Nodosilinea sp. E11: one gene and its partner. The protein of the gene in region 2 interacts with the protein of the main gene of each other region in a pairwise test. Links are inferred from orthologs where the notes say so. Each region holds a gene or a part of one and is shown on either strand. Other genes may lie near its edges. The genes, in order: rpe and eno.

Region 1 (15,295 bases), 570 kb from region 2 along the record:
ACTTTGAGCAGCTGAAACGGGAGGCCAACTTTCGCTTCAGCCTGGTACGCATTCGCGAAAACGCTGAGGCGATCGCCTTTTACCGGGGCGAAGCCCAGGAGGCCAGCCAGGTGAACAACCGCTTCATGGCCGCCTTCGACAACTTTAAAAAGCTGATCGTTTGGGAACTCAACCTCAATGCCCTGACCAACGCCTACGAGTTTATTCCCTTTGTGCTGCCCGCGATCGTGGTGGCCCCAGCGGTGTTCTCCGGCGATCTCGAAGTGGGCAAGGTTTCCGAGGCCCAGGGAGCCTTCATGCGGGTGTTCTTTTCGCTCAATGTGGTGGTGGCCCGGTTCTCAGAACTCACCTCCTTTGGGGCCGGCATCGATCGTCTCTACAGCTTTGCCGAAACGCTCAACCATGTGGAGAGTGAGCCCGCCGCCGCAGCGTCCCCACCATCCGTAGATGATTCTACGGCGGAAGACTCCTCAGAATCTCTAGACCATCCCACGATCGCCATTGAACCCTCAGATTCCCTGGCGCTAAAAGCGTTTACCTTGCAAACCCCCAACTACCAGCGCACTCTGGTCGAAAATCTCTCGATTGATATTCCTGACAAAACCGGATTGCTGATTGTGGGGCCAAGCGGCTGCGGCAAGAGTTCGCTGCTGCGGGCGATCGCCGGTCTCTGGCATTCCGGCAGCGGCACTATCCACCGCCCTGAGCTAGACAGCATTCTCTTTTTGCCCCAAAAGCCCTACATGATTCTCGGCACCCTGCGAGAGCAGTTGCTCTACCCCAACACCAGCCAAGCGGTGGACGATGCTGGTCTCCAGGCCGCCCTAGAGAAAGTCAACCTGGCCAATTTGGCCGAGCGCTTTGGTGGCTTTGATGCGGTAGAAGAATGGGGCGATGTACTGTCGCTGGGCGAGCAGCAGCGGCTCACCTTTGCCCGCCTTTTGGTCAGCCAGCCCGACTTTGCCATTCTCGACGAAGCCACCAGCGCCCTCGATCTGGCTAACGAGGCCAAACTCTACGACCACCTGCACCACAGCGGCACCACGTTTATTAGCGTCGGCCACCGCGAATCGCTGGCTGAGTATCACCAAGCCACCCTAGAGCTGGCCGAAGACCACACCTGGGCGCTCAAACCCTCCGGCCTCGCCACGACAGATTTATAACATTGCATGACATTGTGGCTAAAAGCCGTCGTTTAGTCGTGATAGCTACCGTGGGGGCCAAATTTACTGTCTACCCTAGGCGCAGTGCATTTTCAGACCGCTGCTACGCCCACCTTCATGTTAGAACGCACAAGTTCTCAAGTTTTCACAATCTACAGGATGCCTTCGCAGTCTGCTTCTTTCGGGGTATGGCAGCTTCTAGGGGATGAGTTTAGGGTTGATTGAGGGCACATTTATGCCAGGGTAGTTAAGATAGACGAATCGATTAACCAGAAATCGAGCATCATGTTTAGTATCTTAAGAATTAATTAATTTTTGGGCTACAATTTTTATGGGTAACGAGGAGTGTCGTTATGTTTGTCAGACTAGCCGAGCAGCACCGCCAATTTGTTAGAGACCTAGTCATGAACCTGCAAGCGCTGGCCACAGTGCTTGAGGGCATGGGCTATTTGGCCTCTTGCTACACCTGCGGTGGTCAAATGAACAGTGCATCCTTTATGGTCAGTCTGGGCGACGACCATCTCATTCGCTTCCTGGTATCTGACTACGGCATCACCTGGACCGAGATGCGCGACGATCGCGAATTGATGAAGCTAGAAGGCGCAGAGGCCATTCATCAGCTGCAAGAGTTGGCCAACCTGGTCAAGTTTCGCATTCAGCCCGCCGATTCTCGCAAGGCGATCCCGACCGAGGTTTAGCGTTTTTAGGCACGCTTTAACTTTAGAGCTTTAACCCACCGCAATATGTCCTCCCTTAGGGGCACTGCACCGCTGATGATCAACGGTGCCTTTTGCGTAGCTCCAATTTGATGTCAGATCAGCCAACTCAGGCCGGTACTACGGTGCGCTCCAGCCCTGCTAGCCCAAAGGCATTATGAACCGCTCGCAGCGCGGTTACCCCTTCCTCCTCAGCCACCAAGCAGCTGATCTTGATCTCTGAGGTGGCAATCATTTGTAGGTTAATGCCCTGCTCAGAGAGGGCCTTAAACATTCTGGCGGCCACGCCTGGGGCGTAGATCATGCCGGTGCCAACCACGCTGACCTTGGCGATTGCATCATCGACCGCCACATCGCCCAACCCTAGCTCGGCGGCGGCAGACTCTACCACAGCCTTAGCAGTCTGAGCATCGGCCTGGGCGACGGTAAAGGCAATGTCGCGGGTGGCCTGACCATTGACCAGACGGCAGCGCTGCGACTGAATAATCATATCGACACTGACCCCATGGGTAGCCAGCAGCTGAAAAATATGGGCGGCCATACCAGGTTTGTCGGGCACGTGGCGAATGGCGACGCGGGCCTGCTTGGTATCGAGCGCGGCACCGCGTACCACCGGGGCGGCGGCAGCGTGACTGGGCACATCGCTTTGGGGCATGGGAGAGGTGGTGACATCGAAGGCTTCGCAAAGCACCGCAATGGCGCGATCGCAGTCTTTGACATCGATGGTGCAGCTCACCTTGACCTCGGAGGTCGAAATTAGCTGAAGGTTGATACCCGCCGCCGCCAGCGACGAAAACATTTTCGCGGCTACCCCAGGTCGGCCAATCATCCCTGCCCCGGCGATGCTGATCTTGGCCATGCGCTGGTCGACCATCACCTCGGCCTGGGTGGTGTCGGTGGGGTTGCTGCGGAGGGCTGGGGCAATGGCCTCGGCTACTGCCTCGGCCTTCGCCAAGTTGGCCTGCACCAGAGTGAAAGCAATGTCGTTGGTGTTGCCCTCATGGATCGATTGAATGATTAAATCTACATTCAGCGCCTGGGTGGCTAGCTCGCCAAATAGCCGGGCGGCAATGCCGGGGCGATCGGGAATACGCAGTAAGGCCACTTTGGCCTGGTCAGTGTCAAACTCCACTGCATCGACCGGGTGGGCCAGTTCTAACCCCTCCAAGGGGCGGGGCTGGGGCCGGGGCGAAACCACTCGGGTGCCGGGCTCATCGGTCCAACTCGATCGCACCACCAGCATAACGCCGTAGTTGCGGGCAATCTCCACTGCGCGGGGGTGCAGCACCTTGGCCCCTAAGCTGGCCAGCTCCAGCATCTCATCGCTGGTGATCTCGTCCATCAGCTGGGCCTCAGGCACCAGGCGGGGGTCGGTGGTGAGGATGCCGGGTACGTCAGTGTAGATTTCGCACTTTTCGGCCCCTAACGCTGCCGCCAGGGCCACCGCCGAGGTGTCAGAGCCGCCCCGCCCTAGGGTCGTAATTTCTAAGTCTGTGGTCTGGCTAATGCCCTGAAAGCCCGCCACCACAATCACCTTGCCTTCATCGATGTGGCGCTGGAGGCGATCGGTTTTAATCTTGAGAATGCGGGCGCGAGTGTGCTCGGCCTCGGTGACAATGCCCACCTGGGCCCCGGTGAGAGAAATCGCCTCCTGCCCCAGATTGTGTAGAGCCATGGTCAGCAGGGCGATCGTGATCTGCTCACCGGTCGACAGCAGCATGTCCATTTCGCGACGGCTGGGCCGATCGGTAATATCGGCAGCGAGCTTCACCAGACCATCGGTGGTTTTGCCCATGGCCGACACCACCACCACCACCGCATGCCCGGCCTCTACTGTAGCCTTGACCCGCTGGGCCACCGCTTGAATCCGCTCTACGGTGCCAACGGAGGTTCCCCCATATTTCTGTACGATCAGCGCCATGGTATTGCTGCTTGCCTCCCTGCAATCGCCAGCTATGCTCTTCTCTCCCGCTGCTGACGGCAAAGAAAAGCTCCCCAAATTTTAGCCCCCTCGCCGCCGCCTCAACCGGTCAATCTCAAAAATGCTTCGGCAAGATGAGAAAAACTAGACCCCTAAGGTGACTTCTGGAAAACTTTCTCTCTCATGGTGGGCAGTGCCTACCATGCGGTGGCTACTACGGTTGCTACAGTCGTCGTAGACAGCGGGGAGTTTCTTTTCTAGAAATCTCCTAAGCCTACCGGACTGCTTCTCCAGTTCATACTCCCTTGGTGAACAGGGCATAATCATGGCGGCTTTGTGGGGATATAGCACAGTGCACAGTATTTAGCGGTATTCTGCTTTATAACGAAAAGTAACAACCTGCTTCCTGGGTATTGCAATGCAGACTGTCCAACGTTCCCTCGACTCAGATCCGACTTCCCAAGGAACGGCCTCAGAGGCCCCTGCTCCAACGATTGAGGTGCCGCCGGTGACTCCCGGCAAGCACCAGGTGGTGATTATCGGGGGTGGGTTTGGTGGTCTCTACGCTGCCCAGCAGCTCGGTCGGGCCGATGTGGAAGTGACGCTGATCGATAAGCGCAACTTTCACCTGTTTCAGCCGCTGCTGTATCAGGTGGCCATGGGGGGGCTGTCGCCGGGCGATATTGCCTCACCCCTGCGTGCCGTGCTCAGCGCTCAGAAGAATACACGGGTGCTGATGGGCGAAGTTACCGACGTTGATCCTGAGCGGCAGTTGGTCACTCTCAACGATGGTCGCACCATTCCCTACGACGATTTGATTGTGGCTACAGGCATGAGCCACTTTTACTTTGGCCGCGACGACTGGGCCGATGTGGCCCCCGGCCTCAAGACCGTAGAAGATGCCCTAGAGATGCGGCGGCGCATCTTTGCCGCCTTTGAGAAAGCCGAGAACACCACCGACCCAGAGCTAAAGCAAAGCCTGCTGACCTTTGTAATTGTCGGGGGTGGCCCTACCGGGGTAGAGCTGGCTGGGTCGCTGGCCGAACTGGCCTATCACACCCTGCGCAACGACTTTCGCCACATCGACACCACCGCCAGCCGCATTATTTTGGTGGAGGGTATGGACCGAGTGCTGCCTCCTTTTCCGTCGGATCTGTCGGCTCGAGCCCAGACCGACCTAGAGAAGCTGGGGGTGGAGGTGATGACTCAGGCTTTAGTCACCGACATTCAGGGGCACGATATCACCCTAAAGCAGGGTGACCAGATCAATCACCTGAAAGCAGGCACTGTGCTCTGGGCGGCGGGGGTCCGTGACCCGGGCATGGGTGGTCTGCTGGCCGATCGCACCGGGGCCGAGCGCGATCGCTCGGGCCGAGTCATGGTCAGCGACGACCTCAGCCTGCCCACCCATCCCAATATTTTTGTAGTCGGTGATTTGGCCCACTTTGCCCACCAGGGCGATCGCCCCTTGCCGGGGGTGGCCCCCGTGGCCATGCAGGAGGGCAAGTATGTGGCCCGCCTGATTCAAAAGCGGCTCAAAGACGACACCTTGCCCCCCTTCGCCTATAAAGACAGCGGTAGCCTGGCGGTGATTGGTCGCCATGCCGCAGTGGTCAACCTGCCCTGGGCCAAGCTGACGGGCTTCCCGGCCTGGTTTGTGTGGCTGTTTGTGCACATCTTCTACCTGATCGAGTTCGACAACAAACTCATGGTGATGACCCAGTGGGGGGCCAACTACCTCACCCGCAAGCAGGGGTCGCGCTTAATTACCGAAAAGGTATTTGAGAAAGCTGAGGCTGGGCCGCCAAAGTAGGTAAGCTGGCGGGGCAACGACTGAGCCTAAAGGGAAGGTTGTGGCCATTAGCCGTTGATTGCTGCTGGTCTTGCTAACCTGCCCCCGTGGTTTGACCCTAGCCGCAGCCAGCCCTACTATGGCCTCTATGCCTCAAGACTTACCTGACTACGAGCGTGACCTGTTAGCCGCCCTGGCCTACTTCCTAGGGCGCGACCCAGAGGCCCAGGCGCGGGCTTGTTTGTGCATGTATCTGCGCCAGGCTGAGCCCCGCATCATGGCTCAGGTGCGCTATTATGCCCATCGGCTGTCGGCCCAGACTGGTCAGCCGCTCGAACCCTACGACCTGCTGGCCATGATTGCCCAGTCTCCCGAAGCGGTGACCGCAATGCTGCCCGACCTGGAGCAAGTGCACCACCCCGACCAGCCCGATGTATTTAGCTAGGCTCTCGATTTAGTTCGCTTTGGGCGAGTTAAGTTTCACAAGCTGGTCTGAATTTGCCCGGTTGCCTTGGGTATACATTCAAGCAGGGCACTCAGTGGAACTTAGCGATGGCGGCTTTGGGGTTACAGAGGTTGAGCCTCGGTTTAAACAGACGCCGGTTAAATAGACGCTGGCGACGGTTTGGGCGGCTTATGGCCGTCGCGGTGCTGTGGAGTAGTTGGCTGGCACTCCTGGGGCCGCAGGCCCAGGGCCAGACTAATGCAGCGGCAACGGTCACCGAAATCTTAGATAGTAACCAGGTCTATATTCAAAACCGCGTTGCTCGGGTCAACCATGTAGCCCAGCAGCGTCAGCAGGTGCGCACCGGGTCGGCTCGCACTGCGTTGCGGTTTAATACAGGGGCTGTGGCCCGTTTGGCCCATAACTCTAGTCTGGTAATAGGCCAGTGTGCCCAGGTCAATCGGGGCACGCTGTTGGTCAATGGCACACTCAATGGCTGCTCAACATCTACGGTGGCGGGGGTGCGGGGCACCCTCTATACCCTCACCGTCACTAAGGCCGGAGAAACCATCATTCAGGTGTTTGAGGGTGAGGTGGTTATAGAGCACAACCTTAATCCAGAGCCGGTTGATTTAGTCACTGAGGTGCTTGACCCGCTCAATCCATTCTTTGATCCGGTGGTGCCTTCGACTGATCCGATGGTGCCCTTTGTTAAACCCATAGAGCCTTCAAGTCCTGGGCTGACTCCTCCAGAGCCGTCTCCCTCTGGGCCAAGCAGTCCGGGCTTTGACCCGACGTTTGACCCGATGTTCGAACCGACGTTCGAACCGTCGTTTGGCTTTATGTTGAGCCCGACCTTGCCCTCTACCGGGCCAAATCTCGGTGGTAAGCCAGGTGCCCTAGCGATCGCAGGCAGGCAGGCGATCGCCATCAAGCAAGATGACCCACAAGATAACCCAACGGTAGACTTCCTAGAGCCTGCTCCCGACCTATCTCCCGACCATAGCGCAGGTGAAACCGTTGACTTTACCGCCGATGCCGCAATTACAGTGGCTCAGGGGCAGCAGGTGACGATTGATGCTGACCAGGTAGCGGCGGTAGTGAGACCCCTCGCGGCGGAGGACTTTATTGACCTGCTGGAGGGGCCGTTACTGCGAGGCTTTGCGGTCGAACTGCCTGGTATGGGCAACCTCCGGCGAACCTTTCAGCAACTGTTTCCTGGGGTGCCGTTTCCTTCCTTTTGGGCACCGCCTATACCTAGCCCGCCGGTCCGATTTCCCTTCCCGTTCTAAGTTGAAGCCGATGCTGGACGATGTCTGCTGTGCTTAGATCCTATCGACGAATTTTTCAGTTAGGCCACGGGCTGATGGTGAGCTGGGCGGTGTTTGGCGCGATCGCCCTGGTGTCTCAGCATCCGTGGATTGTGCTGATTGAGGGCCAGGCACAGTCGTTTTTGCTGGGGCTGCGGGGGCCAGTACCCGCCCCCGACAACATCATCATTCTGGCGATTGACGAATATTCGCTCACCCAGGGTGACCTCTACCGGGCCGAACCAGAGCGCTATCCCTTTTTGGCCCCTCTGGCGATCTGGCCTTGGCAGCGTCAGGCCTATGCTCAGGCGATTGAGCAACTGATGGCAGCGGGGGCCAAGGCCGTGGCGATTGACGTGCTGTTGGTTGACCCCAGCGGCTATGGCCCCGCCGACGATGCCGCGTTAGCAACAACCCTGGCTCGGTGGGGCGATCGCATTGCGCTGGCGGCGGCCTACGACGTGTCGAGTAGTGATTTTGGTCTGTTCACCAGTCTGCTAGAGCCCATCTATAGTGGCCGGGCCGGGCTAATTAACCTGGAGGCTGACGCCGACGGTAAATACCGTGCCTTTCCCGATCGGGGCATTGAAAATCTCCGGCAAACCCACGGCTTTACCGATCAGTTGCCGTCCTTAGCCGGGGCCACCCTAGCCGCCGCTGGCTACCCCAGCCCATCTCAACCCAGCCAGCAGCTATTTTTCTACGGTCCTGCCGGTACGTTTCCAACCCTGTCGTTTGTGCAGGTGCTTGACCCCGACAATTGGCCCCTCTACGCAGACCAGTTCAAAGACAAGATTGTGCTAATTGGTCCGATGGCCGACTCTTTCCAAGACCGCAAGCGCACCCCTACCGACAACGCCATGCCGGGGGTCGAAATTCATGCCCACGCCCTAGCCGCCTTGATGGAGGGTCGTTCGGTGAGTGCGGCGGTGTCTAATCCTGTGGCTCAGGGGTTGCTGGCCGCTGTGGTGTTTGGGACGGTGGGGCTGGGGTTGGGCTACCGGCTGACGCAGCCGGTGCCAAGGTTATTGGGCTTTATGGGGGCGATCGCCACCTGGGGCGCGATCGCCTATTTGCTGATGGTGCACCGCGATCGGCTCATACCTGTAGCCATTCCGGTGGCCTGTCTGGGCATGGGCGGTGTCACCTACATCGCCACTGGAGCCGTCAGCAACCGCCTTGAAGAACAGCGGCTGCGGCGCACCCTAGAGCGCTACGTGGCCCCCCTAGTGGCTCAGGAGATTCTCAACCAGCCCGATGACTTTACCAGCCTCACCGTTGGGCAAAAAATGCCAGCGGCAGTGCTGTTCTCAGACATTCGCGGGTTTAGCCGCATTTCGTACGAGCTGGGGGCGATCGAAACCGTCAGTCTGCTCAACACCTACCTCGATGTCATGGTCGATGCCATTTTGGCCTATAGAGGCACTATCGACAAATTTATTGGTGACGCCGTGATGGCCGAGTTTGGTGCCCCCACTTCCCAAGGCCCGCAGCAGGATGCGCTCAATGCTGTATCGGCAGCCTTGGCTATGCGTCAGGCCCTCGCGACCCTGCGCCTTAGCCTTCAAGCCCAGGCGTTGCCGCCTTTATACAACGGTATTGGCATCAGCTATGGCGAACTGGTGGTGGGCAACGTGGGGTCGGTGCAGCGGCTAGAATACACGGCCATTGGCGACACTGTAAACGTGGCCAGCCGCATTGAGGGGCTGACCAAATTAATCGGCACCGATATTTTGATTACCCAGGCCTGCTACGACTTGCTCAAGGACCACATTGTCGCCGTTGACCAAGGCACCCACGTTTTGGCGGGGCGCGAACACGAAGCGGTGCAGGTGTATGGGGTCATTAGCCTCAAAGGTGAAAGTGATGATCTATACCACCAGGTGCAAGCAGACCTAGGCCGCCACCTCGATCAATTTCCCCGCACCTCTAAAAGCTAACCAGGGGCAAGTTAGGCTTCTTGGCTAACTCACCCCTGGTTAGGGCCTATCTCCTAGAGAGATAGTGCGGTTAAATTTCGACCCTTCTTGCCCTACACGGCGGCTAGCTCGGGGGCGGGGCGCTTGCTGTGGCGAATGCCCTCGATCGCAGCGGCATAGTCGGGTGCGTTAAACACCGCCGAACCGGCCACGATCGCATTGGCCCCAGCCTCTAGCACTTGCCAGGTATTGTTCGCCTTGAGACCACCATCCACCTCAATCCAGGGGTCTAGACCGCGTTCGTCGCACATGGTGCGCAGGGCGCGAATTTTATCGACCATGGTGGGAATAAAGCTCTGACCGCCAAAGCCGGGGTTGACGCTCATAATCAGCACCAGGTCGCAGAGGTCGAGCACGTTCTCAATCAGCGATAGCGGGGTGCCGGGGTTGAGTACGACCCCAGCTTCTTTGCCCAGCTCTTTAATTTGGCCCAGGGTGCGGTGCAGGTGGGGCGAGGCATTGTGCTCGCAGTGCACGGTGATGATGTCGGCCCCAGCCTTAGCGAAATCGGCGACGTACTTCTCCGGCTCGACGATCATTAGGTGTACGTCGAGGGGCTTTTGGGTGACGGGGCGAATAGCCTCGACAATCAGGGGGCCGATGGTAATGTTGGGCACAAAGCGACCATCCATCACGTCTACGTGAATCCAGTCGGCACCGGCCTCGTCAGCAGCCTTGATCTCTTCGCCCAGGCGGCTGAAGTCTGCCGACAAAATTGACGGGGAGATCACGACAGAATTTTTGTTGGAAGAGGTATGCGGCATGGTGGATGGTTCTCCTGTGCGTTTGTGTACATCGTAACAAAGTCTTAAAATCACTTCTCACAAATGATTAGGAATTGCAGGAATTTCTCATCAATAGATGATGAAGCCCTGGGATCGCCTGCGCGGTAGCGATTATCTTCTTTGTCAAGCTCATCCTGCTATGCGATTAGCCTCGGCGGGATGGCAGCGGAAATCAAGCCAGGAGCCCTGCCTGCATCAGACAGAGTCTTGCTGTTCCTTATGTGGCGGCGGGCAGGGAGCAAGCCGGAGCCTGCCAGAGGGTGTCATGTTCTACCATGGCATTGAGAATAATCACCAGTTTGTGCATGCAGGCCACCAGGGCAACCTTTTTGAGTTTTCCCCGCTGCAGCAGGCGCTGGTAGTAATCGCGAATGACCGGATTATGGCGAGTGGCGACTAACGCGGCCATGTAGAGGCCTGTGCGCACGGTGGCTCGACCGCCGCTAATCATCCGCTTACCCCGCATCTGGCCGCTATCGCGGTTGAACGGGGCGAGGCCACACAAGCTGGCTAGGCGCTTCGCTGAGATCTGTCCTAACTCGGGGAGTGAGGCCAAGAGGAGCCCCGTCGTCACAGCCCCAATACCCGGCACACTGGTGAGGATCTCGCGGGTGCGCTGCCACTGATCGCTCTGGGCGATGAGCTGCTCAATCTGGGTATCGAGGTCTTGGATCTGTTGCTTGAGCCAGTCAATATGCTGCTCAATGCTCTGACCCGTCCTGGCTCGTGCTGAGCGTTGCCGGGCTTTTTCGGCACTCATCATCTCGACGAGTTGCTGCCGTCGCGTGACGAGGTCTTGAAGGTGTTGACTGGCCTCACTCGCCATCGCCCGTACCTCTGGACGGATGGCATCGGCAAAGTGAGCCAACACCTCGGCATCAATTTTGTCTGTTTTAGCCATGCGCCCCGTGGCCCGGGCAAAATCACGCACTTGACGTGGATTCACCACAACGGCGGGCCAGCCCTCCGCCATCAACGTTCGCGCCGCCAGGGCTTGATAGCCCCCGGTCGCTTCCAGCACAATCAGACTCGTCTCGCGACGAAACGCCGTTAACGCCTGTAGCAACTCTCTTAAACCAGAGTCACTGTTGGCCACCTGAACGCTTAATCCAAGTGGACGGACGTACACATCTAAGGTGCGCTTGGATACGTCAATGCCAACCCATTGATGCGCTTGTGATAGTTCAGTCATGGTTGTATCCACCCGTGTAGGAGGTTAATCTGACATCACTCGTCCTTGCTCGATACGGAGTCTAAGCTCCTGGCGATTTTGCGAGTTAACTTCAGAGGTGTGCAGCGACCCATGCTACGTTCGGTTTTGGACAACCTAGGGTGGGACGGTCTGCCACACACCTCTAAAGATACAAGGGTGGGCATTGCCCACCACCCAATACTGATTTAAACCGACCCACCCCTGCCCCTCCCTGGAGGGGATGATCCTGGCCCCCTCGTCAGAGAAGAGCCATGCTCTAAGCATTCGACAATCGCGCCAACGCCTGCCCCGCCAACGCCTCGTGGGCCTCGGCCAGCAACTGCGGAATTTTGTCAGCGTGGGGGCTGCGGCGCAGGCACTCAGATAAATCCACCTGGCTCAGATTCTCGGCTTTTTCGCCGGGGAACCAGTGACCGGCGTTGCCCAGCATGTTGTACCGGGCTTTGGCGTAATCTTCCATATCAAAGGCGATCAGCAGATTTCGCAGCCGCAGAATGGCAGGGATGTTGATGTGGCCGGGGGTGTCGTCGGGGCTGGGCAGGCCCAGTTGCCAGGTGCGTAGCCAGTCTTCGCCCAGCACGCTCTGAGCGTGGCGGTGCAGGCGATCGAGTACCGGCTTGAGGTGCCAATCGGCCTGATCGAGCAGCGGCAGGGTCTTGAGGTGTTCGTCAAAATCGCTGGGTCGCGCTGCCCCAATGCTGAGGGTATGCACCTGGGGATGGCTGAGGCAAAACAGATTGTTAAACACCATTGGGCTGAGCGGATCGCACAGCTCTACCAGCTTGGCGGGAGGACTGTACAGATGCCCTCCCTTATCCGACGGGCTGATGATAAATACGCCGACATCGTGGCGCTGGGCGGTGTCGATCGCAGCCCAGTTGTCTTGGTTGACGTAGTACCAATGCAGGTTGACGTAGTCGAACTGGTCAGATGCGATCGCCTGCTGAATCACTGCCGTCGGCGCGTGGGTCGAAAAGCCAATAAACCGCACCCGCCCCTGGCGCTGAAACTCCCGTGCCACTTCCATGCAGCCGCCGGGGCGTAGGGTCCAATCCAGCAGTTCGGCGGTGTTGATGCCGTGAATGCCCAGCAGGTCTACCGTTTCAAGCTTGAGATTGTCTAGCGACTCGGTGAGGTGCTGGCGAAACTCGGTGGGGTCGGCAGTCGGGGAAACCTTGGTTTGCACAATCAGGCGGCTGCGATCTAACGTCGGCAAAATCTGCCCTAGCTGAATTTCGGAGGTGCCATAGCCTCGCGCCGTTTCAATGTGGTTAATGCCCACTGCTAGCGCTTGGCGAATGGTGGCCTCTAAATTCTCCTGATTCTTTTGGGGAACGTCTGCCAGAGGTACGTCTTTCCATGAGTGCTGGTAGCGCATACCGCCGCAGGAGAACACGGGCATCTGAAGCTCAGTGCGGCCAAAGCGTCGATATTGCATAGGAATTGAACTGACAAAGGGCTATCCCTCACGGTAAGCAAGGGATTGCTGGTTGTAAAGGTTGGACCCCCTGCTAAAGCATGAGGGTGGATGGATCTTTAGCAGGAGAAGACCCTATAGCTAGAGTGACAGATTGATTGATGCTAGGTTTTGATGCCCCTTTTGAGAGATGGGAAATAAAAATTCTCCCACAACCATGGGAATTAGAAGAGGCAAATATCTTGCTGCTCTTTCTGCACTAAACACTGAAAAATCTCATGTTCTACCATAAGAAACGCCTGCAATATTTCACCAAGCCAGAAAAGCCCGATCCGGTCTATGCTAAACAGCTACAAGAGCTGATTGGTGGGCCGTTTGGCGAAATGTCTGTGATGATGCAGTACCTATTTCAGGGCTGGAATTGTCGAGGTCCGGCAAAATATAAAGACATGATGCTCGACATTGGCACCGAAGAAATTGGCCACATTGAGATGCTGGCCAATATGATTGCTCACCTGGTGGATAAAGCTCCTCCGGATGTTCAGGAAAAAGCCGCTCTAGACCCCATTGTGGAAGGGGTAATGGGCGGTATGAAAACTGAAGATATCATCATGGGCGCGATGAACCCCAAACATGCCGTGATGTCTGGTGGCGGTGCCCTACCTGCCGACAGCGTGGGCTATCCCTGGAACGGCAACTACATTGTGGCTTCGGGCAACCTGATGGCCGACTTTTTCTCTAACGTGCAGGCTGAGGCGCAGGGCCGTTTGCAGGCCGTGCGACTGTACGAAATGTCTACTGACCCCGGCGTCAAAGACACCCTGAGCTACATGATTGCCCGCGATACCATGCACCAAAATCAGTGGTTGGCGGCGATCGAAGAGCTTAAGGCCGATGGGTTAGAAAGCCTGCCGGTGCCCAGCCGCTTCCCGCAGTCGCTGGAGAAACAAGACGCCGCCTATACCTTCTGGAACCTGTCGGAAGGCACCGACAGTAAAGAGGGTCGTTGGGCAAAAGGCCCCACCCCCGATGGCAAGGGCGAGTTTCAGTATCTGGAAAATCCAGAAGGCCAAAGCCCTATGGGCGAGGCTCCGGTGCCCAATCCTAAGCTCTACTCGACGCCTAAGCAGTAGTGAGCAAGCTGAGCGATGCCCAGGCCGAGTTACATAACCCCGAGTGCTAATCGGCCAACCCGTAGGGGCGCATAGCATGCGCCCGGCTGCACTGGGGATAGACAGATAGGATTTGGTATCAGCCGATCGCCAGAAATGCCTCAGGGTCTTTAAGACCTTGGGGCATTTAGCGTTGTTGGGCCTACGGAAGACCAATCTGCAACGTGCCTAAATCAATCAGACCGTCTTGGTCGGGGGCAATTTCAAATTGCAGCGGGGCGCGATCGCGAAGCCTGATCTCATAGCGCCCTGGGGTAAACCCTAGCAGGGCAAACCGGCCAATGCGGTTAGTAAATAGGGGTTGGGCCGCCCAGTCAGCGTTTGTCAACGAAACGACCTCACCGGCCTGCAACCCCAGGGGAACACCGGCCTCATCGACCAGGACGCCACGGACAAAGGCCGAGGCTTCGGTGCCAGCCATGATCACGGTGCCGCTGCGGTAGCTGGGCATGACGACATAATCATCGGTTCCTAGGTCATACCCTATCGGGGCCTCGGGGGCATCGAGCCGTACCCGCGAGACGTAGTAGGGCTGCAAGTCTGGCAGCACCGCCGGGCCTAAGCGATCGGCTACAGCCCGGTAGCCATCTTGGCTAGGATTCACACCAATGATTTGCCCCCGCCAGCGATCGCGGGGTACTACCATGACAAAGCTATTGGTAACGGGGCGCGACCAGCCAACGTGGCCATCGGCAAACACCAGAGCTGTACCAAAGGTTAAGCGGGTGGTGTTTCTGTTAGCAGACCCCGCCCCGTTGCCCCAGGAGATATCCTGGGTGAGACCCAGATCGAAGCGGTAGTCGGTGTAGGAGATCTGTCCCGAGAGATCGTAGCCACTATTTCGTTGCGTTAAATCTAGCGATAGCCCTGGGCTTTGCAGGCGGCGATCGGGGCGACGGCTCCACGACAGGCGGTTGCGCATGGTGTCAGTACTGCTAGCGGTGGTGTTAAGCGACACCGACTGGCGCTGTTGAGCCATCAGCCAAGATAAGCCTAAAAAGGCCCGAGTTTCGGCCTGCCCCTGCTGGTTGCGGCTGTGGTTGATATTGAGGCTGCCGCTCAGACCATTGCCGAAGGAGCGAGACAACCCCAAGTTAGCGGTGTAGCTATCGGGCACATCTCGCCCGAAGCGGTAGCTGCCGCCCAAGTTTAAGCTAGTGCCGTCAAAAATGCGTTGGCTGTAGGAGCCTGACAGGGTCAGCCAGTCAGGGCTGGGGCTGAGCGAACCCAGGGTAGTAAAGCGATCGCTCCGGTATTCGGCGGCAAGGCGCAGCGATCGATTGGTCACATCTTGGGGGCTGGGAGGTAGCTCATACTGCAATCGCATGGCCAGGCCGGTGCCAAAGTCGCCCCTGTGGCTGGCCGCAATATCCCAACCCCAG
Region 2 (15,217 bases):
AACGGGAGTAATCGAAAGTTGAAATTCCTGGGTCACAGCCTGAGTCACGGGCGTTAGGGGTAAGCTTCTCTCACGGTAGCTTGTGGGACACATCTCGGGGATAGGGGCGGTGGGTCTTTATGGTTGGTTTAACTGGGGTGCTGTAGGTCTTTAGGTCTAAGCCCGGCTAAACCCAGACATTAGCCTTAAAGAACTGTGGTTAGATTGCCCTAGAAATTGAAAGATGGCGCTATGATGCTGGTCTTTATGATTTGTCTCTATCTACAGAGCCTCAGTGGCAAATTCCTGGAATAATTCGATTGTTTTGCGGCTGGGTAAATTCCTGGGTCTAGGCCTGATGAGCGCGATCGCAACTTTAGCGGTCGCTGCCCCAGGTCAGGGAGAGATTATCTCGGTGGGGCTTGACGGGCTAGAGGTGGCTCCGCTTTCAGAGGCCGACCAGGCTCGGCTAGAGGCTCTGCTGGAAGTGCAGCAGCCCGAGGTGCTCAGCACCCTCAGTCCCGATGGCACGACGCTGGTGGTAGCGGTCAGCAGCCGCCTGTACCCAGACGATCGCAGCCTGCACTTTCTCAATATTCTCACTGGCGAGTTGAGCGACGCCCTGGCCCTAGAGTATGACCTGTTTGCCCCAGATCTGCCGCTGCGCTGGATTGACAACGACACCCTGCGCTACGTGCAACGAGATGTCTATGGGCCATGGGAAATTATTACGGTAAACCGGGAAACGCAGATCGCCTCGCGGACCAGGGTTTACCCCACCCAACCCGAAGATGGCGAGGTGTTGGGCATAGCGCCAGATTTTTCAAAGTTTGCCGTGCGGGTCTATGGCGAAGCCGAAGACATTGTCTACATTGTGTTTTTGCCATCGCTGCGGCGGCTAGAGGTGGCCCGGTTGCCCAAAGATTTAGAGATTAAGCCGCCTGCCTGGTCGACCAGTGGCGATCAGGTGGCGCTGGTGACCTCGGCGGGCGAAGAGCGCCAACTGTACGATCGCACCCCCTACAGCCCCAGCCTGGCCACGGCGGTGATTCAGGATGCCCTGGGGCGTTTGGCCGTGGCTGACAACCCCTTTCACCAGCACAGCGCCGTGCGGGTGTTTGACTTTTCGCAGGCCGAGCCGCTGCGGCTGGAGCTAACCGCTCCCGACCAGGGGGGCGATACCTTTGGGGGGGCTAGCCTCAGCCCCGATGGGCGGCAGCTGTTGGTCAAGCGCTATCGTCCCAGTGTGGTGGTGGGGCGAGACCAGCCGTCCTACGTGTTTCCTGAGTCGGCCTACTACCAGGTGTATGACCTGGCAGGCACAGTGCTCGATACGATCGCCGCCGATGCCCTGCGGGGGCCAATGGAGTCGCAGGGGCAGTTTTTGGGACGCGATCGCCTGCTATTTTGGGCCGCTGAGGGCATCAACCGACATCTGTATGTCTATGACTTGGGCGATCGCACCCTTACGCCCTTGCCCTTGCCATCGGGGTCAGTGGATGCTGATTCGATTGTGGCCAGTGAGACAGGCCGCACCATTGTCTACGGGTTTTCTTCGGTAATGCAACCGCCGGAGTTGTTTGCGATCGATCTCAACGGCGAGGTCGAGGTGCGATCGCTCACCGCTCTAAATGCATCCGTCTCCGACAGCAACCGGGTACGCATGGATGTGGTGAGCTTTACCACCAGCCAGGGCGATCGTCCCGGCTGGCTGGTTCAGCCTGCGGGCAGCGCCTTTCCGCCCCAGGGGGTGCCCATTGTGCTGTGGCAGCAGGGGGGGCCAGGGTTTTCGATGGCCAACGAGTTTGCCACCGATGTTGAAATGCCGCTGAATCTGCTGCCCAATTTTGGGCTGGCGGTGCTGGTGGTGCCCCTCTCGGGGCGCGAGGGGTTTGGCCCAGAGCTATACCGAGCCCTGGCCGATGGCCAAAACTTTGGTCAAGTCGATGTCGAAGAAGGGGCCGACATTATTGAGCAGATGATTCGGCAGGGGTGGACGACGGCGGCCCAGGTGGGGGTGACCGGCTGTTCCTACGGCGGCTACTACGCCGCCCACATCATGGCCCAGTTTCCCCAGCTGGTAGGAGCTGCCAACCCCCAATGCTCGCTGCTCGACACCTTGACCGAATGGCAGTTGGGCTACTCATCACTGCTATCGTACCTGGTGGGGCAAACGCCGATGGAAGCCCCTGCCAGGTATCTCCAGGCTTCGCCGCTATACAGTGCCCAGGCCATTCGCACCCCGACGCTGCTGTTTCACGGGGCTGAAGATTTTTTGCAGATTGACGTAGCCCGCAACTTCCACGATGTCATTGACTTGGCCAACGTTCCAGTAACGCTCTACGAGTTTGAGGGCGTAGGCCACAGCCTCTATGGTTCTGGCTATCAACCCTTGGCCGCCCAGCTGCAAATCGAGTTTTTTCGGCAGTATTTGCGGCCTTAGGCGACTTCTGGAAAACTTTCTCCCTCGTGGTGGGCAGTGCCCACCCTACAGTGGCTACTTTAATAAAGCCATATTCCTAAGTAGAGCTGTACCTTCGCCTACTGTCCTACTCAAACCCGTTATGAGGGTTTGTCTGTTTGCTCGAAGATCGCTTAACCAGACTGGCTATAGCTAGCCTTCGGCCAGTTCCCAAACTCTCGACTCAACTAAGCCGAGAGTTTGAAAGACAACAGCCGATACAATTTGAACTGAGAATTAGGCGGTCATAGCTTGGCGCTTAAAGGTGCCAACGCCCGCGTACTTAGCCCTAGCCCCCAGTTCTTCTTCAATGCGCAGCAGCTGGTTGTACTTTGACAGCCGCTCGCCCCGGCAGGGGGCACCAGATTTGATCTGGCCGGTCATGGCCCCCACTACTAGGTCGGCGATGAAGTCGTCGGGGGTTTCGCCCGAGCGGTGGCTGACCATGCAGGTGTAGCCCGCCTGGTGAGACATCTTGATCGCCTCTAAGGTTTCGGTAATCGAGCCAATCTGGTTGACCTTAACTAAGGTCGAGTTGCCGACGCCATCTTTGATCGCCTGGGCAATGATGGCGGGGTTGGTGACAAAGGCATCGTCGCCGACTAGCTGAATGCGATCGCCCAGGGTTTTGGTCATAGCTTGCCAGCCCGCCCAGTCTTGCTCACCCAGGCCGTCTTCGATCGAGACAATCGGAAACTGGTTGACCCAGCTTTCCCAGAGGGCAATCATCTCGTCAGAACTCTTGCGGCTCTGGTCAGACTTGTAGAACAGGTAGCTGCCGTCTGCTTGGTACAGCTCACTGACGGCGGGGTCGAGGGCGATCGCAATGTCATCCCCAGGCTTGAGCCCAGCTTTCTCAATGCCCTTGAGAATGACTTCAATGGCTTCGACATTGCTCTTGAGGTTGGGGGCAAAGCCGCCCTCGTCACCAATGGCCGTGCTGTAGCCCGCTGCCTTGAGCACCGATTTGAGGGCGTGGTAGACCTCGGCCCCGTAGCGCAACGCCTCCGAGAAACTGGGCGCACCCACTGGAGCAATCATAAATTCTTGAAAATCGACGCTGTTGTCGGCGTGGGCACCACCGTTGATGATGTTGAAGCAGGGCACTGGCAGCAGTACCGAATCGGGGCCGCCCAGGTGCACGTAGAGAGGAATGTCAGCCGCGACCGAGGCGGCACGGGCCACCGCCATCGACACGCCAAGAATGGCGTTGGCTCCCAGGGTGCCCTTATTGTCGGTGCCATCTAAGGCCAGCATTTTGCGATCGACAGCGGCTAGATCCATCGCATCCATACCCAAAATGGCGGGGGCAATGGCATCGTTGACGTTGGCGACGGCCTTGAGCACGCCTTTGCCACCGTAGACAGACTGATCGCCATCGCGCAGTTCTAGGGCTTCGCGAATACCGGTTGATGCCCCAGAAGGCACACCTGCCCGCCCCTTAGCACCACCCTCCAGCACTACATCAACCTCAACTGTGGGGTTACCCCGAGAGTCAAGAATCTGCCTGCCGTGAACTGATGTAATTGCAACCATAACCACTACTCCGTTGGTAATTCCATAGACCGCTGCAAATTTCGCCGTTATGGGCGCATGCGCTGAAGCGTTAAATTATCCTGTAGTATCCTACCGGGTAGCAGCCCCCTTCTAACGTCACTATGGCCACCGTTTGAGCAGCTGAGATCGCCTCATCAGGAGTAGTCACGGGTTTCACGGATATGACCGGCTCGGTTGTGAATGTATAGCGCCGTGTTTTGAGCCTTAGCCTTTGCTCGCGCTTGATCGATGACGTCAGCTTGCTTGCTGCTCTGGGCAATGCGCTTTTGCCTCTGGGTGGCCATCCATCCTGCTCCATCGGGATCGGCGCAGACGTGAATGGGGTCACTATGATCTTGTTGGTGCTCTGAGTCAATTGCTTGGCCGGTGGTGCCACCGGTATTTTTTTTGGCAATTTGTTTGTGGCGGTGCTGAGCCCATTTCTCGGCCTGGGCAGTCGCGATCGCGATCGCCCGTCCGTCTTCATAACCATCCTCTAGCAGGGCATTGGCAATGTCTATTGCCTTCCGCCGCACTTCGGCAGTCAGATTTTTTAAGGAGGTTGGGTAGTTGTCGTCGGTCCAGGGCATACCTAGTACTCTAATCACTCTGACAGCTGCGGTTGCCTGTAGCTCCAGGCACTGTTGTGGAGATCAACGTAGCGATGAAAGAGCTGCATAGCCTGATTTGATCGTCGCTTAGCCAAGGTTTGGCTAAATAGTTGGTCGTAGTTGCGCCGGGCCAGATGATTGAGGTAGGGCAGGTCTTCTAAAAGGGTGAGACTAGAGGCCACAATCAGCATGGCTTTAAGCAATTCTTTTGGCCAGGCCAAATTGCTAAACATGTGAATGGATAGCTGATGTTCTGTCGTGCTCAGAGGCACTACGCTGAACAGCACGCGAATAAATTTTTCACCGTAGGCAGGCACCTTAAGCTCAATCTGGTGGGGCGAATGAATGGTGAGCTCGACTTCTACCACTGGGTTTCGCCACAGCCTAAGGACGTTAAAGGGAGAGTCAAGCATAGTTTCAAAACGGATCTTTCCGCCGGTTTGAGTTTTTTGAAACTGATTGATTCTAATAACCTTTAAATTACCCAGACTAAAGCGGTGGATGTCTTCTAAATGTTGAACATTCAGCAGGTGATAAACCTGGCACAGATAGGGGAATGGCAGCCGATAGGTCTGTTGCGCAATATAGTCTGAGGAAGGTGCTGAGTCTACAAGCTCGATTGGGTCAGCCTGCGCCAAAGCCATTGGCTCAGGGGAGTCTTCTGCCAAACCAATACAAATCCAGCTTAGCAAAAGGACTAAGCCGATCAAGCAATAGGAAATATCGGTCACACTTAAAACAGGTCTTGAAAAGGCCGCTACGCCCCGATCGATTGCGCCATAAATAATGGCTGGAATGCCCAGCAGCCACAGGCTGTACCTAAAAATATTGCGCTTGAGGGTATCTTCCACCGGAGACCGACGTTCACTGATGGATGTTAAGTAGGCCTGGAGTTTTTCTGGCTTGTACATAGCAATCCCCTTGCTCGGGAATGATAGGAATATATGCGCTTAGCCAAACTTTAAATTTTATGTATTAGCTCTCACCTCGACCCCAAGGGTGAGATAATGCGCCGCTCTATAGCTAGATAGATTGACAAAAGCTACCGGAAATACGTCCTTGTAGTGAGATGCATTCGCTAATCCATCTTTATGGGTAGGTCGCGGAAGTAAAAAAGATGCACACCAAAGGCTGCCGAATTTTTGGAAACCTTCGGCGGGTGCATCCTACTTTTGCAGGTGCTTACGTCATTCCCACGCAAGTGGGAATCTCTTTGGAAGCCAGATGTCCGCTGTGGATTCCCGTCTGCACGGGAATGACAGACTAGCTAGCTATCAGAATGATGAATTTGCAAACTCGGGATACACTCGTTTTGAAAAGCGTTGTGGCAGGCGCGATCGCTAAAAATAGCCCCTAACCTCTAAGACGTAATCTCTGCCTTATTCAAAGTTTGATGAATTTCTAATTGGCGAGAATTCATTGTGGCTTTGAACAAATCGGTAGACAGAACTTGCTCGACGGGATACACCCCAGGGTGTTTGAGTTTGCCGCTTAGCAGGAGCTCTGCAATGCTGCCAGTGCCTAAGCCCGTGGCGATCGCAGCACTGTGGTGGGCAAAGGTGCTGACGTAGTGGGTGGCTGTGCCTGCCTGCTGCCCTTTGATGTCGCAGCGCATAGCGACTCCGGTGCCGCTAAAGCGATCGGTCACGCTGGTCATTGAGTGGCTAACATGGGCCAAAAATTCTACGGTTTTTGGGCTGCGCAGCACTATGGGCGGTAACCAGTGGGCCATCGCTCGAGTCGCGTGGTTGTAGAAATCGGGCACTACCCCAAATTTAGTGATGACGCTTTTGACCGGAAAGGTTTGCTGGAGGGTAATGGCTTCGGGCATGTCGTACCAGTAGACATTGGCCTTACCGTAGGGGGCTGGAAACTCCAGGGTCTCGCGCTCGGTGTAGGGTCGAATCGACTGCCACCTACCATTGAGCCAAGCGTCAAAGGGGCGTTGCAGGCCAATAAAGGTGGTGCGCATCACCGTCACGCCAGCCCCGCCGGATCCAGCGACAACATAGCTGAGTTGAATCGAGGTAGTCTCGTCTAAAGCTTCGACACCCTGGCGCACCATGCTGTTTGAAATGCCCGGAAACACGCCGGTATTGATCACCGCTGTTACCCCTGCCGTCTCAGCCTCGGGGTGTAAGGCCAGGGCTTTGCGAGTAAAACTGCGTTCGTCACTGACATCGGTGTAATTGACTCCCTGCTCAATACAGGCGCGCAAGACGTCGGTAGTGCGATAGTGAAAAGGGCCTGCCGAATGGACTACCAGGTTGGCTTTCGCCACAGCAGCCCGCAGTTCGGGTGGATTGGCCAAATCTAATGGATGAAACTCTGCCCTAGAGCCAAGTTGTTGCTGGGTGATGCTGCCCTGCTGAGTATTGCGCCCAGTAATGGTGACCTCGGCATCGGTGTGGGTCAAAATATCTTTAGCAATGTTGCTGCCAATCCGTCCAGCGCCGCCAATGATGAGTACTCGTTGCATAGGTTGTGGTTAGTGTCTGCAAGATTTGGGGTTTAAGGTGCAGGGCATGAGGTTTAAGACCTAGCGGACACCTCTAAGCCTGACCTTAAATCTGTGCCATAACTATCACCTCGCCTAGGGTGTGGCAGGGGGCCGATAGAAGAATGACTCTCACCGGCTGGGGAAACGCTATGGACAATACTATTTGGTTAAATTTTAAAAGCTAATGCTTAATTCCTCCTCTGGCTTGGGAGGGAAACCCAGGCGTAAGCGAGAAACTTGCAGGGCGATCGCTCTAACGTGCGCTCTGAAGCCGCCAATGCTAACGCTGATTTACTTAACTAATTTGTCGTCGCAGCAGCTCCGTGTGCTCCGATAGCTTTTCTCCGCCAGACTCAGCCAGGGATTTGACATATTTAAGCTTAAACTTTTCGAGGGCGCTCACTAGCCTCGATTCAATTTCTTGGCGGGTTTGGTGCTGACTCAACTCGTCGGCGATCGCAGCGCGCAGATGGTGCTGCAACCGAGCGGTTATTGCTGTCCCCCTGTCGTCGAGCAAGCTACCGCTGATACTGCGATAGAGGCCTTGAGCTAACGATTGCGACAGCTTTTGAATCTGGGTGGAGACCTGATCTAGCCCAGGCAACTGGTAAAGCTGGGGGTAACCCGGCATTTGCTCAAGGGTTTTGGCAATGCTGTGCTGCACCAAATCTTCAATGTCGGGCCGCACCTGCGGCAAAATGTTGTCAATGCCAACCTGATAAAGCCGATCGGCGATCGCAGACATTTCTTCCTCCGCCACAATAGTGCCAGCGCCATTGTCTACGGGATCAATCAGGGCGATCCAGTTGAGCAGCTCGCCCTGACGGATCGAGTCTTGGAGCTGCTCGATAATCTCAATGCCTGAGATCCCGGCGATGTCGGCTCCGACGGTAACAATCGTGCCGCGCTGAGCCTCGGCCTGCACTGGGCCTAGGTTGAGCACATCGACCTGATACAAGCGCAGCGCCACGGGCAAAACTCGCCAGGCGCGCCAAAAGGGCAGGATGAGAAACAGGTCATACCACCGTCGCAGCGTTGCCTCGACCCAGGTGAGAGCGGGGTGTCGCCGCCGGGTATCGACAATGCGCGCCCCAATGTCGATCGCAAAAAGTAGGATAAAGGGCAGATCGATCAGCCAAAAGTAGTCGGTCGGTGCGCCCCAGCGGTTGACGGTGCGGTAGTAGTTGGCCCGGAAAAAAGGCTGAATCTGGCGATCCCAAAATTCTAGCTCTGCCTGCCAACCCCGCTGCTCTAGGTAGTCCGCCGACCAAAATTGGTTCAGTGCCGCCTGGGCTGTGGGCTGGCCAGTGCGGGTTTGTAGGGTTTGCTGAATGGTGACTAGGGCATCGCTGCCGTGGGGCTGGGCAAAGGCCTGCTCGGTCATCAACTGCTGACTCAGGGTTTGCAAATCGGCAAGGGAAGCCTCAACCTCAGGCGATTCGCCAAGCGATTCGTCCTGAAATTGCCGATCGGCTTCGGCCAAATGAGTTTTCACCTGCTCAACCTGGGCTTGGTACTGCTCAGTTTGAGGATGCGCCAGGATGCCCTTGACCGGGTCATAGACGCGGGTAACACTGGTTAAATATTGGCGGTAAACAGGCCGCAGAGAGATATAGGTTAGATCAAATGCTACTAGGGCTAAATTAATGAGGGCAATGATCGCCACAATCCGCTCTAGTCGAGGATAGCGGCGTTCAAAGTAGGGCTTAAATTTAACCATTGGTCAGCTGTATATAACTTTAGACGTATAGCCATGGGCTGAGGTTAGGCTAGACAAACTCGCCCTATTTACCCTCCCGTTTACCCTGTAAGACTTGATTATTAGCGGCTGAACTTAATTAGACATCAACCTTTGGGATTACTGCTGAGAGAGATGAATAGGCCGATGTCTGAGGGCTAAGCTACAGAACCATCTCTTTACCTGTAAATGGCATGTCATTTCTCATCCAGCCAACTGGTGCAGCGCTAGTTTGACGACGTTGCTGGATATTTTAATGGCTCGATTCTATCCAAAGGTTGATACTCAAAGCCGACATCTAGGACTGATTGAAGATGTGATCTAGAACAGCCCGATAGAGACTGTATGCAAAGCGCCGCGTCCCCAAGCGATCGCTTCGCACTATTTAAGAGTGTGCTTTAAGGAAAGAGGATAACCCAAATAGGCCAGGTATTTTGGGCTGATTTGGGAGTAAATGAATTTGGCAATTTATAGCGTTTCACCTTTAAGTGTCATCCCCGACTAACGCTGACTGGGGCTGGGGTAGGGCGAGCGCGGCTGAATGTATGCCCCCTGGCTAATTTCAGCCCTAGGGAACGTTGGCAATCATTTGCGTTCTTTTTAGGCTGAAATTAGCAAAATAGCCAGCGTATCGACAGGGATGATGTTCTCAGCCGTGGGACCAGTTGGGCTGGCCTGCTGGGGGCTGGGCGATCGCCTAGAGGCCCTGACAACGGTAGGAGATTGAGAATGAGAACGTGGAATCAGTTATTTAGCTTAGTGGGGCTAGTCGTTGGGGTTGGACTAGCGCCCTTTGCCATTGGTGAAGCCTATCTTCAAAGCCCACCCTATGTTGCCGCGTCGTCGATTTTTACACCTTCTCCTGCTGCCAGTGCCGAGGCCAATAGAGCCGCCGCCGAAACGATTTGGATCGAAATTAGTCTCAGTGGTCGCCGGGTAACGCTGTACCGAGGCACCACTCACCTCGAAACATACCCTATTGGCATTGGCAGAGCGGGCTGGGAAACGCCCACCGGCACGTTCCAAGTACGCCAAATGAAAACAAATCCTACCTGGATTCATCCCTTCACCGATGAACGCATTGCCAACGGCGACTCGCGCAACCCGTTAGGGACTCGATGGGTTGGCTTTTGGACGGATGGCCATGTTTGGGTTGGCTTGCACGGCACGTCTGATGCAACATCAATTGGCACAGCTGCATCTCACGGCTGCATTCGCATGCACAATGCCGATGTAGAAGCCTTGTTTTCGCGGATCGAGCTTGGTACCCCAGTGCGAGTTGTGCCCTAGAGCAAGGGGATTTTCTTGGGGTTGCCATTGGTTTCATCAGGCATCACGTCAAATCCGACTCACAAAACCCCGTTTCCCAAAAGGTCAACTTGTGAGGGCGCATGGCATGTGCCCTGCTGAGTCGGGGGTAGCTAACTCGTAGCCCCATTCAGGTCGTAGGATGGATCAGCACAGCAGGATTTATCCTGTGACCTGGAAGTTTTGGTAAGCGGGTATGAAGTTTCAGCGCAGTACATTGATTCTCGTCGGAGTCGCCTTTTTGCTGGGGGCCGGGGTGCTGATTGCCGAGTCGCAGCGATCGCAGCTTGGCTCCCTCACTGGCGACAGCACCTCCACCGCACCCATCTTCACCTTTGAAGAAACCGATGTCGCCAGCCTCACCGTCGATCGCGGCAACGAAACCCTAGTTTTTGAACGCGATGGCGATGGCAACTGGCAGATGACAGCGCCCGAGACTGCCCTGGCCGAGCCAGGGGCCGTGGCCTTTTTGCTCAGTCGTCTCAATACCGATTCGCCTCTGCAAACCGTCACTATGACCGCCGACCAGGCCACCGATTTTGGCTTTAACGCCCCGGTGGGCATCGTCACCGTCACCCTCAACGACGGCACCGAGCACGAGCTGATCTTGGGCGGCCCCGACTTCAGCGGCAACGCCAACTATGCCATCATCGACCCTGAGCCCTGGCCCCCCGCAGCAGAGACAGACTACTCGGTGCTGGTCGTCAGCCGCGATGTGGCCAACGGCATCAACCGCCCCCGCGCAGAATGGCTGATGCCGGTCGAAACGCCCGAGGCTGGGGCCGGACAAGGGGATGCAGCCACCCCCGGCGATGGCGAAACGTCAGAAACTCCGGTTGATCTAGACGCGGCTCCTGCCAGCCCCCCTGAGCCAGTGACCCCAGAAACCGATGCCGACACCACCAATTGATGCCCGTTAGGGATGCTAGTCTGAGCCCACCTAGTCTTTTGTGTGGCCCCGGGAATCTCTGACGTCGCCTGCTTGGGTGATGGACAATGCCCTACGATCTAACCGTTTAGGCGATCGCCCTAGGAATCTCTGACATCGCCTGCTTGGGTGGTGGGCAATGCCCACCCTACGCACCCATCTACCCATCTACCCATCCACTCATCCACTCCTCAACCTCCCATGGCCTCTCCTACCGCCATTCTGCTGTTCTCCTGCCCCGACCAGAAGGGTCTAGTCGCCAAAATTGCCAACTTTATCTACGCCAATGGCGGCAACATCCTCCATGCCGACCAGCACCGCGACCCCGAGGCGGGGCTGTTTTTGTCGCGCCTGGAGTGGGAGCTAGAGGGGTTTAACCTGCCCAGGGAGATCATTGGACCAGCCTTTGGGGCGATCGCGCAACCCCTGGGGGCCACCTGGCAGCTGCATTTTTCTGACGATGTGCCGCGCCTGTCGATCTGGGTTAGCCACCAAGACCATTGCCTGCTCGACTTGCTCTGGCGGCACAAAGCGGGCGAGTTTAAGGCTGAAATTCCTCTCATTCTCAGCAACCACCCTCACCTGAAGCCCGTTGCCGACCAGTTTGGCATCGCCTTTGAGCACATCCCGATCAGCAAAGACACCAAGGCCGAGCAGGAGCAGCACCAACTTACCTTGCTCAAGCAGTACAACATTGACCTGGTGGTGCTAGCCAAATACATGCAGGTGCTCAGCTCAGACTTTTTGCATCAGTACGATCGCGTGATCAATATTCACCACTCGTTTTTGCCTGCCTTTATGGGGGCCAACCCCTACCAGCGGGCTTTTCAGCGGGGGGTCAAAATTATTGGAGCCACGGCTCACTACGTCACCAGCGACCTCGACGAAGGCCCGATCATTGAGCAAGATGTGGTGCGTATCAGCCACCGCGACGACGTCAAGGAGCTAATTCGCAAGGGCAAAGATGTGGAGCGCATTGTGCTGGCTCGCGCCGTGCGGCTGCACCTGCAAAATCGCACCCTGGTCTACGGCAACCGCACCGTGGTGTTTGCTTAGGCTGGCTCTGATACCAAATTCTGCCTGGCTACCCCCGATTCTGGAGGGTGCGCGCCGTGCGTCCCTACGGGTTAGCCGGTTGGCAATCAGGGGTACGGAACTCGAAGTTGGTACGACTACCGATTCTGCCCACCGCCCAGCCAGGTTTGAATCTGCTCCCAAATGACGCCGGGGCCAATGCCGAAGAGAAAGTAAAGCACCAGCAGCAAAAAGGCCACCAGCAGCACGGTTTGGATGGTGTTTTTAATCAGCTTAAACACCCAGCCAAACACCACGATCGCCACGACGATCGCCCCCAGTACAATCACGAGTTCCACGGCATCCTCCTATCCCATAGAGACAACGGTGGCTGAGGTGAGCGCTTCGCTGACGCTGGTGGCCTCGGCCCTAGCCCACTGGTCGGCGGCAAGAATGTCGGCCAGCACCGGCTGAGCCACGTTGTGGGAGCGGTGGCGATCGCACACGCCCTCGATCACCTTAGGAATCTCCAAAAAGTGGATCTTCTCGTCTAAGAATAGCGCCACCGCCTGCTCGTTGGCGGCATTGAGCACCGCCGTCATGGTGCCGCCTGCCCGCCCAGCGGCGTAGGCCAGATCCATACAGGGGTACTTGGCGTGGTCAGGCTCGCGGAAGGTGAGATCGCCCGCCTTCACCAGGTCCAGCGGCTCCCAGTCGGTATAGATGCGATCGGGCCAGGAGAGGGCATAGAGCAGGGGCAGGCGCATGTCGGGCCAGCCCAGCTGGGCCAGCACCGAGGTGTCTTGCAGCTCAATTAATGAGTGAATAATGCTCTGGGGATGGATGACGATATCGATCTGGTCGTAGTCAACGCCAAACAGGTAGTGGGCCTCGATCACCTCTAAGCCCTTGTTCATCAGCGTGGCCGAGTCAACCGTAATCTTGCGGCCCATCGACCAGTTGGGATGCTTCAGGGCATCGGCCACAGTCACCTGAGCCAGCTTTTCTACCGGCCAGTCGCGAAAGGCCCCACCCGAGGCAGTAAGCAGAATCCGCCGCAGACCATCGGCGGGCACCCCCTGAAGGCACTGAAAAATGGCCGAGTGCTCAGAGTCGGCGGGCAACAGCTTGACGCCGTGCTTTTCGACTAAGGGCAGCACGGCGGGGCCACCGGCAATTAGAGTTTCTTTATTGGCCAAGGCAATGTCTTTGCCCGCCTCGATCGCCGCCAAAGTCGGCAACAGCCCGGCGCAGCCGACAATGCCCGTCACCACGGCTTCAGCGTCGCCGTAGCGGGCTACTTCTACAATGCCGTCGTCGCCCGCTAAAAGCTGTGGCATAGGATCCATACCAGCCAAAGCCTCGCGCAGTTCGCCCAGCTTATCGGGGTTACAGATCGCGACAATTTCGGGCTTAAACTGGCGCACCTGCTGGGCCAACAGCGCCACATTATTGCCTGCCGCAATGCCCACTAGGCGAAACTGGTCGGGGTGGTGCTCCACAATGTCTAGGGTTTGAGTTCCGATAGACCCGGTTGATCCAAGTAGGGTGATGGCTTTCACGGCAATCCTCAAAGGTGGTAAGCGCTATCTTTAAGAATCTCACGGCATGGACCCTGACCCAAGGGCTACCCCAAATCTCATTCTCTCGTTTGGCACAAAACGCTATGGGGATCAGACCAAAATAATTGACCAGATTTGATGACTGCATTGTTATCAATCACTGCAAAAATAAAATAGTTGTTAAAATTGCTGGGGAATCTTCCCGCACACCGAGCCTACCTACGAACCATAATGGATCCTGTTGAACCGGTTTCAGTTGAAGTCGTGCAGCAAGTGGCCGAATATTTCAGTGTTTTAAGCGAACCGATGCGGCTGCGGCTGCTCAACCTGCTGCGGGAGGAAGAAAAATGTGTGCAAGAGCTGGTTGACGCAACCCAAACCAGCCAGGCCAATGTGTCTAAACACTTAAAGGTGATGCTGCAAGCGGGCATTCTCAGCCGCCGTACCGAAGGCACCTCGGCTTACTATAGCGTGGCCGACGAACTCATCTTTGATCTGTGCAGTATGGTGTGCGATCGCCTCGCCTGCCGCATTGAGGCTCAGGCCAAGCACTTTCGCGACTTTAGTCTGTCTACTCGCACCTAGCTGGGCTATTCAGCCGTCTCTTGCTCGTGGCCAAAGTAGGTTTCTAGCACCTTGAGCGCCATCGGAGCGGCTGTCCCACCGCCGCCGCCACCGCTGTTTTCAGCGAAGCTCACGACCACGATTTCGGGGTTGTCTAGCGGGGCGTAGCCTCCAAACCAAGCGTGAGATGGCCCTGGCGGTGCCTCGGCGGTACCGGTTTTGCCCGCCACGGGAGGAAGGTAAGCTACGTTTAGCGCCCGAGCAGTGCCGCTGGCCACCGCCTGACGCAGCCCCCGACGCAACACGTCAAGGGTGGCATCGCTCAGTTCTATCGATTCTTTCCAGTTGCGGTGCTCTTCATTGTCTTTCAGCAAGTGTGGCGTGACCCGGTAGCCGTCGTTGGCCACGACCGCAAACATACTCGCTACCTGTAGCGGTGTCGCCCTCATAAACCCCTGGCCGATGGACATATTAATGGTATCTCCGGGTACCCAGGGGGTATCTAGGGTTTCGCGTTTCCAGGCGTCGTCGGGTACCAGACCAGCGCTTTCTTCAGCACCGATTTCAATGCCGGTTTTGCGGCCAAAGCCAAAGCGACGGGTCATTTCGATCAGGGTAGGACCACCGATGCGCATCCCCACCTGGTAGAAAAAGGTATTGGCACTCTGGGACAGAGCTCCGGTAAACCCTAGGGGGCCAAAGCCGGCTCGGTTCCACTCGCCAAACCGAATGCCGCCCACCTGAATATAGGCTGAGGTCGATAGCACCGTATTCGGTGAGTACTGGCCCGACTCAATGGCTGCCGCTGTGGTGACAACTTTAAAGGTGCTGGCGGGCGGAAAGGCCTGCATCGCTCGGTTTAGAAACGGCTTGTCGATTCCCTGTAGCTGTTGCCACTGGGCCTCGCTGATGCGGGCGGTAAAAATATTGGGGTCGTAGGTGGGCCAGCTAGCCATCGCCAGAATAGCGCCATTGCGCGGATCCATAGCGACGATCGCGCCCTTGCGATCGCCCAA

What was found.
Region 1: the proteins of eno (region 2) and rpe interact in binary tests that used the Escherichia coli proteins (3 or more experiments, as listed by UniProt). The link is inferred for Nodosilinea sp. E11 from one-to-one orthologs.

The regions. Positions count from the first base shown.
Region 1 is NZ_CP136520.1:1,787,154-1,802,448, reverse strand. The notes cover bases 8,236-11,136. They hold rpe (ribulose-phosphate 3-epimerase), read right to left. Parts: upstream 10,091-11,136; coding sequence 9,380-10,090; downstream 8,236-9,379. Other genes in these bases: RRF56_RS10250 (IS110 family transposase), read right to left, coding at 10,329-11,136; RRF56_RS10260 (adenylate/guanylate cyclase domain-containing protein), read left to right, coding at 8,236-9,287. Outside these bases: RRF56_RS10290 (ABC transporter ATP-binding protein/permease), read left to right, coding at 1-1,163; RRF56_RS10285 (DUF1815 family protein), read left to right, coding at 1,517-1,861; RRF56_RS10280 (aspartate kinase), read right to left, coding at 1,989-3,800; RRF56_RS10275 (NAD(P)/FAD-dependent oxidoreductase), read left to right, coding at 4,219-5,613; RRF56_RS10270 (hypothetical protein), read left to right, coding at 5,741-6,037; RRF56_RS10265 (hypothetical protein), read left to right, coding at 6,229-7,329; more of RRF56_RS10260, read left to right, coding at 7,350-8,235; more of RRF56_RS10250, read right to left, coding at 11,137-11,303; RRF56_RS10245 (aldo/keto reductase), read right to left, coding at 11,581-12,762; RRF56_RS10240 (manganese catalase family protein), read left to right, coding at 13,020-13,874; RRF56_RS10235 (fimbria/pilus outer membrane usher protein), read right to left, coding at 14,056-15,295. UniProt on the Escherichia coli protein: Catalyzes the reversible epimerization of D-ribulose 5-phosphate to D-xylulose 5-phosphate.
Region 2 is NZ_CP136520.1:2,348,125-2,363,341, reverse strand. What follows is about bases 1,828-4,650. They hold eno (phosphopyruvate hydratase), read right to left. Parts: upstream 3,977-4,650; coding sequence 2,678-3,976; downstream 1,828-2,677. Other genes in these bases: RRF56_RS12720 (hypothetical protein), read right to left, coding at 4,581-4,650; RRF56_RS12725 (DUF2188 domain-containing protein), read right to left, coding at 4,132-4,566; RRF56_RS12735 (alpha/beta hydrolase family protein), read left to right, coding at 1,828-2,422. Also shown: RRF56_RS12740 (CHAT domain-containing protein), read right to left, coding at 1-48; more of RRF56_RS12735, read left to right, coding at 275-1,827; more of RRF56_RS12720, read right to left, coding at 4,651-5,498; RRF56_RS12715 (saccharopine dehydrogenase family protein), read right to left, coding at 5,948-7,066; RRF56_RS12710 (hypothetical protein), read right to left, coding at 7,383-8,807; RRF56_RS12705 (L,D-transpeptidase), read left to right, coding at 9,555-10,115; RRF56_RS12700 (hypothetical protein), read left to right, coding at 10,330-11,043; purU (formyltetrahydrofolate deformylase), read left to right, coding at 11,263-12,117; RRF56_RS12690 (hypothetical protein), read right to left, coding at 12,234-12,434; dxr (1-deoxy-D-xylulose-5-phosphate reductoisomerase), read right to left, coding at 12,444-13,637; RRF56_RS12680 (metalloregulator ArsR/SmtB family transcription factor), read left to right, coding at 13,869-14,222; mrdA (penicillin-binding protein 2), read right to left, coding at 14,228-15,217. UniProt on the Escherichia coli protein: Catalyzes the reversible conversion of 2-phosphoglycerate (2-PG) into phosphoenolpyruvate (PEP). It is essential for the degradation of carbohydrates via glycolysis.